DNA from 4 places in the Rhodococcus sp. 4CII genome. Region 1 is predicted to be linked to each of the others. Evidence: riboswitches for the same ligand, from Rfam matches in the RefSeq annotation. Region 1 holds a riboswitch; each other region holds the start of a gene.

Evidence for each region. A riboswitch is a leader RNA that binds a small molecule or an ion and turns the genes downstream of it on or off. The one in region 1 is predicted to bind thiamine pyrophosphate.
Region 2: it holds a riboswitch for thiamine pyrophosphate, as region 1 does, so the genes downstream of both, thiO (glycine oxidase ThiO) here and H0B43_RS24495 (3-oxoacyl-ACP reductase) in region 1, are expected to answer to the same signal.
Region 3: it holds a riboswitch for thiamine pyrophosphate, as region 1 does, so the genes downstream of both, H0B43_RS28625 (TenA family protein) here and H0B43_RS24495 (3-oxoacyl-ACP reductase) in region 1, are expected to answer to the same signal.
Region 4: it holds a riboswitch for thiamine pyrophosphate, as region 1 does, so the genes downstream of both, thiC (phosphomethylpyrimidine synthase ThiC) here and H0B43_RS24495 (3-oxoacyl-ACP reductase) in region 1, are expected to answer to the same signal.

The regions. Positions count from the first base shown of each region.
Region 1 is NZ_JACCFE010000002.1:5,136,227-5,139,426, reverse strand. It holds gene H0B43_RS24500 (LLM class flavin-dependent oxidoreductase) at 1-617, opposite strand, end outside; gene H0B43_RS24495 (3-oxoacyl-ACP reductase) at 619-1,383, opposite strand; TPP riboswitch at 1,433-1,536, opposite strand; gene H0B43_RS24490 (MarR family winged helix-turn-helix transcriptional regulator) at 1,610-2,062, shown strand; gene H0B43_RS24485 (organic hydroperoxide resistance protein) at 2,065-2,487, shown strand; gene H0B43_RS24480 (oxidoreductase) at 2,507-3,200, opposite strand, start outside.
Region 2 is NZ_JACCFE010000002.1:5,403,264-5,406,463, forward strand. It holds gene H0B43_RS25675 (hypothetical protein) at 1-116, opposite strand, end outside; gene H0B43_RS25680 (NUDIX hydrolase) at 242-1,000, shown strand; gene thiE (thiamine phosphate synthase) at 1,001-1,699, opposite strand; TPP riboswitch at 1,724-1,836, shown strand; gene thiO (glycine oxidase ThiO) at 1,834-2,901, shown strand; gene thiS (sulfur carrier protein ThiS) at 2,905-3,129, shown strand; gene H0B43_RS25700 (thiazole synthase) at 3,122-3,200, shown strand, end outside.
Region 3 is NZ_JACCFE010000002.1:6,022,484-6,025,683, forward strand. It holds gene H0B43_RS28615 (ABC transporter permease) at 1-166, opposite strand, end outside; gene H0B43_RS28620 (ABC transporter substrate-binding protein) at 144-1,184, opposite strand; gene H0B43_RS28625 (TenA family protein) at 1,169-1,891, opposite strand; TPP riboswitch at 1,885-1,980, opposite strand; gene H0B43_RS28630 (carboxylesterase/lipase family protein) at 2,087-3,200, shown strand, end outside.
Region 4 is NZ_JACCFE010000002.1:5,412,078-5,415,277, reverse strand. It holds gene H0B43_RS25745 (hypothetical protein) at 1-72, opposite strand, end outside; gene H0B43_RS25740 (GNAT family N-acetyltransferase) at 165-527, opposite strand; gene H0B43_RS25735 (GNAT family N-acetyltransferase) at 629-1,003, opposite strand; TPP riboswitch at 1,137-1,244, shown strand; gene thiC (phosphomethylpyrimidine synthase ThiC) at 1,237-2,883, shown strand; gene thiD (bifunctional hydroxymethylpyrimidine kinase/phosphomethylpyrimidine kinase) at 2,894-3,200, shown strand, end outside.

The sequences.
Region 1 (3,200 bases):
GGCGAGTGCGGCACGGTGAGCGGGCCGTCCACCAGGAAATGCTTGCCCCGGTGCTCGACCGGACGCACCTTCGCCGGATCCGCAAAGGCACCGTCCCGGTCGAGCACCAGCGCGTCGGGCTCCCACGAATCCCACAGTGCGAGTGCCACGTCGACGAATTCCGCAGCGCGCGAATAACGCTCGTCGTGCGGCGGCATCTCCTCGAGTGCGTGATTGCGCGCCTCGGCGTCGAACATCGACGTCACCACGTTCCAGCCGGCGCGGCCGCCACTGATGTGGTCGAGCGACGCCAGCATCCGGGCGGCGTGGAACGGGGTGTAGAACGTGGTGGACACCGTCGTCACCAGCCCAACCCGCTCGGTGGCCCGCGCCATCGCGGACAGCGCGGTGAGCGGTTCGAGGAACCACATGCCCCCGGTCGCGGGGTCGCGCACCGAATGTCCGTCGGCGAAGAACACCGCGTCGAGGCAGCCCCGCTCCGCGGTCTGCGCCAGTTCCTCGTAATAGGTGATGTCGCAGAGTCGCTCCACCTGCGAGGCGGGGTGCCGCCACGCCGCGCCGTGGTGGCCGCAACTGTAGAGGAAGGCGTTGAAGTGCAGTTGCCTCGTGTCGCTCATGTCAGTCCTTGACCAGTCCACCGTCGACGACGAGGTTCTGGCCGGTCACCGCACGCGACCACGGGGACGCGAAGAACAGCACCGCGTCGGCGAACTCGTCCGGGGTGGTGACCCGCTGCAGCGGCGTGCTCGCCGCGATGAGGTCGAACACCTCGTCGGGAGTAGCGGCACTCGCGTCGGTGGTGCGGAGCAGCCCGCCCGAGACCATGTTGACGGTGATGCCGTCCGGTCCGAGGTCGGCGGCGAGGGTGCGGGTCAGTGACAGCGCCGCGGCCTTGGCGGCCGTGTAGTCGTGGTACGGGACGACGGGGTTCTGGAACAGGTTGGTCCCGATGTTCACGATCCGGCCGAACCCGAGCGAACGCATGCCCGGCAGCGCGGCCTGCGTGGTGTGCAGGGTCGCCTTCACACTGCCACGCAACTGCGCGTCGAACGCATCCCACGTGATGACGTCCGCCTTGTCGCGTGCGTCGCCGTTGAAGGAGAAGTCGGCGAGCGCGTTGTTGATCACCGTGGTCACCGGTGAGCCGAAGTGCGCCTCGGCTGCGGCGAACAGCGCGGCGACCTGTCCGGCATCCGTGACGTCGGCCCGGAGCGCGACCGCACGGTCTGCGCCCAGGGAAGCCGCGAGATCCTCGGCCGCCTCCCGGCTGTTCCGGTAGTTCACGATCACCCGCGCGTTCTGCGCCGCGAACGACCGCACGACGGCGGCGCCGAGGCCCCGTCCACCACCGGTCACCAGGACGATCTGCTTGTCGAGCTGCATGCTGCCACCTTCCGTTCGGTCGGCGACGAGATATTCGAAGCGGCGAATACGGCCGTCTCCGCGACATCCCTTCGCCGGCATTACCCAGTTCAGGTTCGACGGGTGTGTTCTCAGCCGCCCGGCTCTCGCCGAGCAGCACCCCGTGTCACTGGCGAACAGTGTAAGCCCAGTCACCGTTCCGGCCATTATGGTTGTGCACAACCTAGTTGTGTGCAACCATTAGGTGGTGACCGACAACCTCGCCCTCGACCGCCAGGTGTGCTTCGCGTTGTACTCGGCATCGCGGGCCATGACGGCGAGATACCGGTCGATGCTCGACTCGCTGGGAGTGACCTACCCGCAGTACCTCGTGCTGCTGGTGCTCTGGGAACAGGACGGCCGCGGAGTGCGCGAGATCTGCGACGCCCTGGACCTCGACACCGGCACTCTGTCGCCACTCCTCAAGCGGCTCGACGCCCTGGGCCTGGTCGAACGCCGGCGCTCGTCGGCCGACGAGCGCCGCGTCGGGATCTACCTCACCGAGAAGGGTGCGGGTCTCCGCGCCGCCGCGGAGAGCATCCCCGCACAGCTCGCTCACTCGACGGGAATGGACGTCGACGAACTCGTCGCCCTCCGCGACACCCTGTCGAGGCTCACCGAATCGCTCCACAGTTTCCCCACCCCTACAGGAGAGAAGTAACCATGAAGATCGTGTACACCGCCGAAGCCCTTGCCACCGGAGAAGGCCGCAACGGCCGCGCGCGCACGTCGGACGGCCGGCTCGACCTGAACCTGGCCATCCCCACCGAGATGGGTGGGTCCGGCGACGGCACCAACCCCGAGCAGCTGTTCGCCGCCGGATACGCGGCGTGCTTCCACTCCGCACTCCAGTTGGTTGCCCGTCAGGAGAAGGCGAACGTCGTCGACTCGGCCGTCGGCGCCCGTGTCGGCATCGGCTCCACGGACGGCGGCGGATTCGGGCTCGCCGTCACCCTCGAGGTCTCGCTTCCCCACGTGCCGCGGGCACAAGCGCTCGAGCTGACCGAGAAGGCGCACCAGGTGTGCCCGTATTCCAACGCCACCCGCGGCAACATCGACGTCACCCTCGAGGTCACCGAAGACTGACACCTGCGCGGGCGTCGGGTCACCCGAACTTGTACTCGACGCCCGTCAGGTTCTCCGACAGGGACCACAGCGCCCCGGCGGTCTGCTCGTCCCGCGACTTCTTGTTGGAGCCCACCACTTTCGGGTGGCCGCGCTGCTCGAACAGTCCGTCCGGCCCGATGTAACTTCCGCCGATCACGTCGGGAGCGGTCGCGGCGTACAGCATCGGCAGCGCCCCCATCTCCGCGGACTGCGCGAAGATCCGGTTACCGACCGCCATCAGTTTGTCCTGCACGGACTCGGTGTGCGCCTGCAGATTTGTCGAGGCGTACCCGGGATGCGCGGCGACCGCCTTGACTCGTGATTTCGCGGCGGCGAGCCTGCGCTGCAATTCGTACGTGAACAGCAGATTCGCGAGCTTCGACTGTCCGTACGCGCTCCAGCGGTTGTACTTGCGGTGTTCCCAGTTGAGGTCGTCGAGGTGGATCGTTCCCGCCTGATGCGCCGCACTCGACATCGTGGCGACCCGATCGGTGATCTTGCCGAGCAGCAGCCCGGTCAACGCGAAGTGCCCGAGATGGTTCGTGCCGATCTGCATTTCGAATCCGTCGGCGGTCCTGCGCTGCGGCACCGCCATCACGCCGGCGTTGTTCACCAGCACGTCGACGGCATCGATGCCCGCCGCGAACTCCCGCACGGAAGCGAGATCGGCGAGATCGAGACGGCGCACCTCG
Region 2 (3,200 bases), 270 kb from region 1:
CGGCGCGCCACCGCGGGGTCGACGTCGTCGTCCGCGGCGGCAGACAATGCGCGGCTGCCGTGGGGTTCGATCGACGGTGCCTCACGCAGAACCACCTCGCACCCCTCCCGTGTCACGGCCGCACCTTGGTGGGGAGCATATAAGCAGCAGTCGGTTCCCGGCTGCCGACGGGCAGTTCCGGGAGAAACCGTTAGTGTGAGAGAACTGCAGGGTGACCCATCAGGTCGGACAGGGGTAGTCGATGCGTGGTGACGGTGACGGCTGGGCAACCGGGCCGGACGGCAGTCGTCATTGGGGCAAGCACGGTGCGGCCGGGTTGTTGCTGCGGGCGCCGCTGCCGGACGAGACGCCGGCCGTGCTGCTGCAGCACCGGGCTGCGTGGAGCCACCAGGGTGGGACGTGGGCGTTGCCCGGCGGCGCCCGGGACAGTCACGAGACCACCACCCACGCCGCGGTTCGTGAGGCGCACGAGGAAGCAGGCATCGACAGCGCGGCCATCCGCGTCCGCACCGAGGTCGTCACCATGGAGGCGGCGAGCGGCTGGAGTTACACCACCGTGATCGCCGACGCCGAGCGCCCGCTGCCGACGGTCCCGAACGGGGAGAGCACCGAACTGCGCTGGGTACGGGAGGCAGACGTCGCCGGCCTGCCCCTGCACCCCGGATTCGAAGCGGGATGGCCGCGACTGCGGACCACCGAGGTGCGACTGCTGTTCGCGAGGTACGACGTGCTGGGAGAGCGCGGTGCGTTGCCGCAGCTGTCGAAGGCGCTGCCCCGCACGGTGCGCCTGCCCGACGGCATGTACGGGTGGCTGCCGCGCATCGAAGTGCTCGAGTCGGCGGACACGGTCGGCCTGCTCGCCGAACCGGTCGGCCACGGCACCACGCTGGGCACGGTCACGGCGGTCGTCGCCACCGACCCCGAGCTGGTCGAACAGTTGCCGGCCACCGTCGTCGTCCTGACGCCGGCGACTGTGCTGGGCTGGCTGGATCAGCCGTAACTAGGCGTTCTGCTGCAGGAGGGCCGACAGCGAGCGCGCGGCGGCCTGCGGGTCGCGGGCCTCGGTGATCGCGCGTACGACCACGATGCGGGTCGCCCCGGCGGCGAGGATCTCCGGTACGCGGGCCTCGTCGATGCCGCCGATCGCGAACCACGGGCGGTTGGTCGCGGAGTCTGCGGTCGAACGCACGAGATCGATGCCCGACGCGGTCCGGCCGGGTTTGGTGGGTGTGGCCCACACCGGCCCGGTGCAGAAGTAGTCGACGCCGTCCTCGATGGCCGCGAGGCTGGCCTGCGCGCGGCTGTGGGTGGAGCGGCCGATCAGCACGTCGGACCCGACGACGGTCCGCGCGTACGGAACGGGCAGGTCACCCTGACCGAGGTGCAGCACGTCCGCCCCGGCCGCCAGCGCCATGTCGGCGCGGTCGTTCACCGCGAGCAGCGCGCCGTGCCGCCTGGCCGCGGCCGCGAGCACCGACAGCGCCGCGAGTTCGTCCCGGGCGTCCATCGTGCCGAACTTTTTCTCGCCGGCCGAGCCCTTGTCCCGGAGCTGGATGATGTCGACGCCACCGGACAGCGCGGCTTCGGCGAACTGCGCCAGGTCGCCCTTCTCGCGCCTGGCGTCGGTGCACAGGTACAAGCGCGCCGCTCCGAGGCGGCGCCGACGGTCCGTGAGGTTGCTGTGGTGCGTGGTGGTCACGGCATGACGGTAGCCTCTACGGTGAAAGTGCAACACGGGAGTCCCGGGGAACGTGGGGCTGAGAGGGGCTCACGCCGAGCCCGACCGTCATACCTGACCCGGATCATGCCGGCGCAGGAAGTGAGGTGGAGTCAATGGCGAGATCGGTGTCCGTCGTCGGAGGCGGAGTGATCGGCCTGTCCATTGCGTGGCGCGCAGCCCGCAACGGCTGGTCGGTGCGGCTGTACGACCCGTCGATCGGTTCGGGGGCGTCCTGGGTGGCGGGCGGAATGCTCGCCCCGTTGTCCGAGGGCTGGCCAGGTGAGGAGAGCGTCCTCGAACTGGGGAGCGCATCGCTAGATCGGTGGCCCGAATTCGGGAAGGAACTCGAGGCCGGGGCCGGGGTCGACCTGTTCACGTCGGAGAGTTCGCTCACCGTCGCTCTGGACGGTGCGGACGCCGAGGACCTGCGGACCATCGCGGAATGGGTGGGTGCGCAGGGGCGGGATCTGCAGATCCTGAACCGCGCCGAGGTCCGGGCACTCGAACCGATGCTGGGCCGCGGAGTCCGGTTGGGGCTCTTGGCCGTCGACGAACTGGCTGTCGACAACCGGCTGCTGCTGCAGGCGTTGCGGCGCTGCGCCGTGGACGCGGGAGCGGAGCTGATCGGTGAGGCCGTGCAGAGCATCGACCGGCTCGAGACGGACCAGATCGTGGTCACCGCCGGCATCGCGTCGCCGGCCCTGTGGCCGGGACTTCCGGTCCGGCCGGTGAAGGGTGAGATTTTGCGGTTGCGTGCCCGTCCCGGGGTGACCCCTGCGCCGGGACGCACCATCCGTGGCAGCGTCCACGGCCGGCCCGCGTATCTGGTGCCGCGCGCCGACGGCATCGTCGTCGGAGCCACCCAGTACGAATCGGGCAACGACACGCAGGTCACGGTGGCGGGTGTCCGCGACCTGATCGCGGACGCCGAGGCGCTGATGCCGGCGATCGGCGAGTACGAACTGCGCGAGGCCTCGGCGGGTCTGCGCCCGATGACCCCGGACAATTTGCCTCTGATCGGCCGGGTGTCCGATCGTGTGGTGGTGGCGACGGGGCACGGCCGCAACGGCATCCTGCTCACTCCGGTGACCGCCGACGCGACGGTGGCACTGTTGGAGGGCTCGGCACTGGTCGAGGCGAAAGCCGCCGACCCCGAACGTTTCGAAAAGGTAGCGAGGTAAGAGATGAGTGAGCAGCAAGTAGTGGTGCCGATCGGCATCAGCGTCAACGGTGAGGACCACGAGTTCACGGAACCACTGACCGTCGCCGGGCTGCTGGAGGCGCTGAACCTGCCGTCCAAAGGCATCGCAGTGGCGGTGAACGGCGCGGTGTTCCCGCGCGCCCGGTGGGACGAACTGGTGGTCCGGGGCTGGGAGATCGAGATCCTCACGGCGGTGCAGGGTGGCTGACGCGACTGTCGGCCTGCAGAAGGGCCTCACCATCGCGGGACGGACGTTCGGTTCCCGATTGATCATGGGCA
Region 3 (3,200 bases), 890 kb from region 1:
GCGAGGGCAGCACCTGCGGCCGAATACCGCTGACCGTCACGTACACCTGCCAGGCGACGAGCAGCAGTGCCAGGACCACGACCGCGGGCACCGTCCGTCGCAGCAGCGAGGACGTGCCCGGGGCCGGAGTGCCGAGACTGGTGTCAGGGCTGAGCGAGGTACTCATTGGTGAAATACGTCGACCAGTCGGGTTCCGTGGTCAGCGGTGCCCCGTCGGGGCCGGTGAGCAGGCCGTGCTGGAACAGGAAACCGGAGTATCCCGCCCACTTCTCGGCCGTCTGGGTTCCGACCTTGCCGGCACTGTCCTTCATGTATTCGGACGACAACATCTGCTGGCTCTCCTTGACGAGGGGTTCGTCCGGAAACGCGCCGGGGTTGGCGTCGATCAGGATCTGCGCCGCCTGATCCGGCTGGTCGGCGGCGAACTGGTAGCCGCGCTGCAGGGCCTGGACGAACTTGCGGGCCTGCTCGGGATGGTCGGCCATCCACTGTTCGTTGCCCTCGATGATCAGCGCGTACGCGTCGGGGAAGCCGTAGTCGGTGTAGTGGAAGTAGCGCATCGGCGTGCCCTGGTGCTCGGCCTCGATTCCTTCCCAGCCGAAGAACGACACGGTGAAGTCGGCGGTGCCGGAGTAGACGGCCTCGTACGCCGACGTGCCCAGCGTGACGGTGGTGAATTCGCCCTTGCCGCCGTCGTTCCGGATGATCTGCTTCAGCGTCTCCTCGCCGTCCGGGTCCGCGAAACCGGCGTAGATCTTGCCGTCAAGATCCCGGGGGCGGGTGATGTCGGCGCGATCCGCCTTCACCGCGATGCCCGTCGCCCAGTGTTGCAGTGGGGCCAGGACCGACGTGGTCTGCGCGCCCGCGGCCTTCGAGAACGTCGCGGAACTCTGGAAGCTCACCCCGAACTCCGCGTTTCCGGCATCGACCAGGGTGTCGGGGGAGGTGTCGTTGTACGGCAGTATCTGCACGTCGAGTCCGGCGTCCGCGAAATAGCCCTGCTGCTGCGCGACGAACAGACCGGTGTGGTTGGTGTTCGGGGTCCAGTCGAGTGCGAACCGGATGGTGTCGTCCGACTGCGAGTCACCCGCGCAGCCGGTGAGCATCGACAGGGCGGAGACCAGGATGACGGCTGCGGTCGCAGCGCGCTTGGTGCGAGAGAAGAGTGTCACGACGCCGGCCATTCCTGCTCGTTGAGTGCGGTGTCCCAGAACATGAGTTCGTAGCGGCTGGCGATCACGAACGCCTCCACCATCTCCTCACGCTGGGCATCGGTCGCGGCCTCGGCGGCGGCGTCCACCAGTTCGCGGGCCCGGGCGACGGCGGCGTGGAACTCCTCCGCGTCGTACGTGGTCACCCACTGCGCATAGGGGTGCGACGGGTCGGCGGAGAGCACGTCACGGGCGCTCGCCGCGAGCCGGCGTCCCACGTCCGCGTAGATCCAGAAGCAGGGCAGCACCGCGGCCGCGGCCACGGCGTACGGTTCCGTGGCCGCCACGGCGGTCAGGTACGAGATGTATCCGAGGCAGGCCTGCGAATGCTGAGGCTCCGCGTCCGACGCGGGGAGCCGTCCGCTGGTCAGCAGATTCTGGTGCAGGGTTGCCTCGACGGTGGCGGCCTCGGCTGCCGAACCCGCCCAGAAGCCGGCCTCGACGGGACCGGGCGCGTGCGCGGCCACCAGCGACAGCGCCTTCGCGTAGCCGGTCAGGTACAGGAAATCCTGCTCGATGTACGTGCGGAACACGTCCAGCGGCAGCGTGCCGTCACCGAGGCGGCGCAGAAACTCGAGTTCGTCGATCGCTTCGCGCAGCACCTTCGTCCGGTCCCACAAGTGGTCCGTGAATCGGGCGTGCTGGCCGGCGCCGGCAGCATCTTGGACAGAGCTATTCACAACGTTGACATCCCTTCGTCAGCATTACCTGAGCAGGTTCCCGGGTGTGTTCTCAGCCCCGCCCGTGCGGAGCACCCCGTGTCAGAACAAGCCGACCCTAGCACCGCCCGTGCCCGCGAAGGAAAGGCCCTGCCTGCTCATCGTTGGTAGTTTGGCCTGAGATTCCCGGTACGCGCTGCGTGAGGAGATTCGTCCGTGGATGTCGAGAAGTCCGGCGACACGCTCGTCGTCCGTGCCCGGGACGGCGAGGTGCGCGGCTACCCCGAGGGCGACGTCTACGCATGGAAGGGCATCCCGTTCGCCGCGGCCCCCGTCGGCGACCTGCGGTTCCGCGCGCCGGTCCCGCCCGCGCCGTGGGAGGGTGTGCGCGACTGCGCCGACTTCGGCCCGATGGCGCCGCAGGGGCACGGCACCGCCGTCCCGATCGACGCCGGACTCGAGATGGACGAGGACTGCCTGTCGGTGAACGTGTGGGCGCCGCGACCGGACGGCACCCCGCGGCCGGTGATGGTGTGGATCCACGGCGGCGCGTACTGCCTGGGAACCGCGGCGCAGGGCATCTACAACGGGCGCGTCCTGTCCACCCTCGGCGACGTCGTGCTGGTCTCCTTCAACTACCGGGTGGGAGCGCTCGGGTTCCTCGACCTGTCGTCGTTCTCGACCGCCGGGCGGGTGTTCGAGACCAACTGCGGGCTGCGCGACCAGGTCGCGGCCCTCGAGTGGGTGCGCGAGAACATCGGGTCGTTCGGCGGCGACCCGGACGAGGTGACGGTGTTCGGGGAGTCGTCCGGGGCCGGGTCGATCACCACCCTGATGACGTGTCCGAGCGCGGAGGGGCTGTTCCACCGCGCGATCGCCCAGAGCCCACCCGCGACGTCCGTCTACGGTGGTGAGCGGGCCGCCACCGTCGGGAAGCAGTTCCTCGACATCCTCGACGTGGCGCCGGGGCAGATCGACACGCTGCTGCGGCTGCCGTACCGCACGATCATCGAGGCCAGCGACACCCTCGTCAACGAGGTCCCCGTCAAGATCCCCGGCACGCTGGCGATGGCGCCGGTGGTGGATCGCGACTTCCTGCCGCGCTACCCGGTGGCCGCGTTCCAGAAGGGCTTCTCCCACCGCATCCCGCTCATCATCGGTTCCAACAAGGACGAGTCGTCGATCTTCAAGTTCATGAAATCGCCTCTGCTGCCGGTCACGTCGGATTCGGTGCAGGAGATGCTGCGGGCGATCGCGACCGATCACCCGGAACTGCCCGCGGCCCGCCTCGCCGACATCCTGTCGGCGTACCCGGACCGCGGGAAACCGA
Region 4 (3,200 bases), 280 kb from region 1:
GACGAACAGGACACCGGTGAGCGCAAACAACACTCCGGAGGTCCGATTTCCGATCCTATCCGACACGGTCATGACGACTCCTTCGAATGTGAGCACTGCTCTCTATACAGAGCAGTATTCACAGCGACGTCGCAGAAATCAAGAGCAGTGCTCTCACAGAAGTTCTACTCGACCGCCAGAATGTCCAGATGCTCCGGATTCGATGCCAGGTAGCGCTGGACGTATGTGCAGATGGGACGCACTCTCCAGCCACGATTGCGCGCCCAGCCCAGAGCCTCGGCCACTAAGATCGCGGCCAGCCCGCGGCCACCGAAATCTTCTTTGACGACGGTATGCATGAACGCGACCACCTCGCCCGGTTCGGACGTGCAACCGGGGATGTCGTCGCCGTCCCGGTAGCCGAGAATGCCGACCAACTCGTCACCCAGCCACAGATCGAATCGTTCGTGGGCGGGGTTGTCGAGCACGCGGGCGTCGGTGGCCGCGACGTAACTCGGCGACGCGGAACCGTTCGAAATGTGATTCATGCCACTCATGGAATCAGCAAGATGACGTCGTCATCAGCCGAATCGCCGGTCCCGGAACCGTTTCGTTGTAGTCGGGTTGCCGCTTCACGGCGCGCGCACGGTCAGCGCTCCACCGGGACGATGAGGTCGCGGTATTCGGGATGCGCCGACACGAAGCGCTGCACGTACGTGCACACGGGCCGAATCTTCCATCCGTACCCCCGGGCGAGATCGAGCGAGCGGCCCACCATGAGCGCGGCCAGCCCACGGTGACCGAAATCCTCCACGATCACCGTGTGCATGAACGAGACCACCGGCGCCTGCCGCCCCTTACCCTTCGAACCCGGCGGCCGGGCTGCGGCCGCCCCCGCTCCGGGCGGCGTCTCCGCGAGGTCGAAATACCCGAGAATCCCGACCAGATCACCGCTCAGCCGGAGTTCGAACCGGTTCTGATCGGCATTGTCGATCACGTCCACAACCTGCGCGTCCGTCAGCATGGCTATCTCCTGGGGGTATGTGTCGTAATCGAAATGTGATGTTCATCACCCTTTATACCGATGGTCGGAAGCGCTGTCCAAGTTTCCCCCGAATGTGTGCCCGCAGAGATCTCGGTTACAGTCTCCGGGACAACTACACATCCACGGGGGCTCGCACCAGCGGGCTGAGAGGACGGCTAGGGCCGTCGACCGTCGAACCTGTCCGGGTAATGCCGGCGTAGGGAGCATCATCGATGAGCAAAACTGTATCTACAGCCACGTCCGTCACCACTGGGCCGATCGAGGGCAGCACCAAGCACTACCTGCCGTCGGGCGACGACGTCCGGGTGCCGGTGCGCCGTGTGCACCTCACCAACGGTGAACACCTCGACGTCTACGACACGTCGGGTCCGTACACCGACGCGGACGCCACCATCGACCTGGAGGCGGGACTGCCGCATCTGCGCGCGCCGTGGATCGCCGACCGGGAGGGCACTCAGGTCGACGCGGCCCGAGCCGGCACCGTCACCCCGGAAATGCGGTATTGCGCTGCACGCGAGGGTGTTTCACCGGAGACGGTGCGCGCCGAGGTGGCCGCGGGTAGGGCCGTGATCCCGGCCAACCGCAGGCACCCCGAACTCGAGCCGATGGTCATCGGGAAGGCCTTCGCGGTCAAGATCAACGCGAACATCGGCAACAGCGCGGTGACGTCGTCGATCGCGGAGGAGGTCGAGAAGATGGTGTGGGCGACCCGGTGGGGCGCCGACACGATCATGGACCTGTCCACCGGCAAGAACATTCACGAGACCCGGGAGTGGATCCTGCGCAACTCGCCCGTGCCGGTCGGCACGGTGCCGATCTATCAGGCGCTCGAGAAGGTGAACGGAGACCCCACCGCGCTCACGTGGGAGATGTACCGCGACACCGTGATCGAGCAGTGCGAGCAGGGTGTCGACTACATGACGGTCCACGCCGGAGTCCTGCTCCGCTACATCCCGCTCACCGCGAAACGCGTGACCGGCATCGTCTCGCGCGGTGGCTCGATCATGGCGGCCTGGTGCCTGGCCCATCATCGGGAATCGTTCCTGTACACCCATTTCGACGAATTGTGTGAGATCCTGCACCGCTACGACGTCACGTTCTCCCTCGGCGACGGACTGCGCCCCGGTTCCATCGCCGACGCCAACGACGACGCTCAGTTCGCCGAACTCCGCACTCTCGGCGAACTGACGAAGATCGCGAAATCACATGGCGTGCAGGTGATGATCGAAGGACCCGGACACGTGCCGATGCACAAGATCGTCGAGAACGTGCGGCTCGAGGAAGAACTGTGCGAGGAGGCGCCGTTCTACACGCTCGGACCGCTCGCCACCGACATCGCGCCGGCGTACGACCACATCACGTCCGCGATCGGCGCGGCGATGATCGCGCAGGCCGGCACCGCAATGCTCTGTTACGTCACCCCGAAGGAGCACCTGGGACTGCCGAACCGCGACGACGTCAAGATCGGCGTCATCACGTACAAGATCGCGGCCCACGCCGCGGACCTGGCGAAGCAGCATCCGCGCGCCCAGGAGCGGGACGACGCGCTGTCCAAGGCCCGGTTCGAGTTCCGCTGGCACGACCAGTTCGCGCTGTCCCTCGATCCGGACACCGCGCGCGAGTTCCACGACGAAACCCTGCCCGCGGAGCCGGCGAAGAGCGCGCATTTCTGTTCGATGTGCGGTCCGAAATTCTGCTCGATGCGGATCTCCGCCGATGTGCGCGAGTACGCGCAGCAACACGGGCTCGATACGATCGAGGCCATCGAGGCGGGCATGGCCGAGAAGTCGAGCGAGTTCGTCGACGCAGGTGGACGCGTGTATCTGCCCGTCGAATCCGTCACCTCCGAGAATCGGTAAGGTCCCTGTCGTGAAGCTGCTGCCCCTGACCCCCGACGGCCAGACCCCCGTCCGCGTCCTCACCATCGCCGGCACCGATTCCGGTGGTGGCGCCGGAATCCAGGCGGACTCGCGGACGATGGCCCTGTGCGGCGTCCACGCGTGCGTCGCGGTCGCTGCGGTGACGGTGCAGAACTCGGTGGGCGTCAGCGGTTTCCACGAGATTCCGCCGGAGACGGTGGCCGCGCAGGTGCGGTGCGTCGTCGACGACATCGGGGTCGGGGCAGCGAAGACGGGCATGCTGGCGTCGACGGCGATCATCGAGGCCGTCGCCGCCG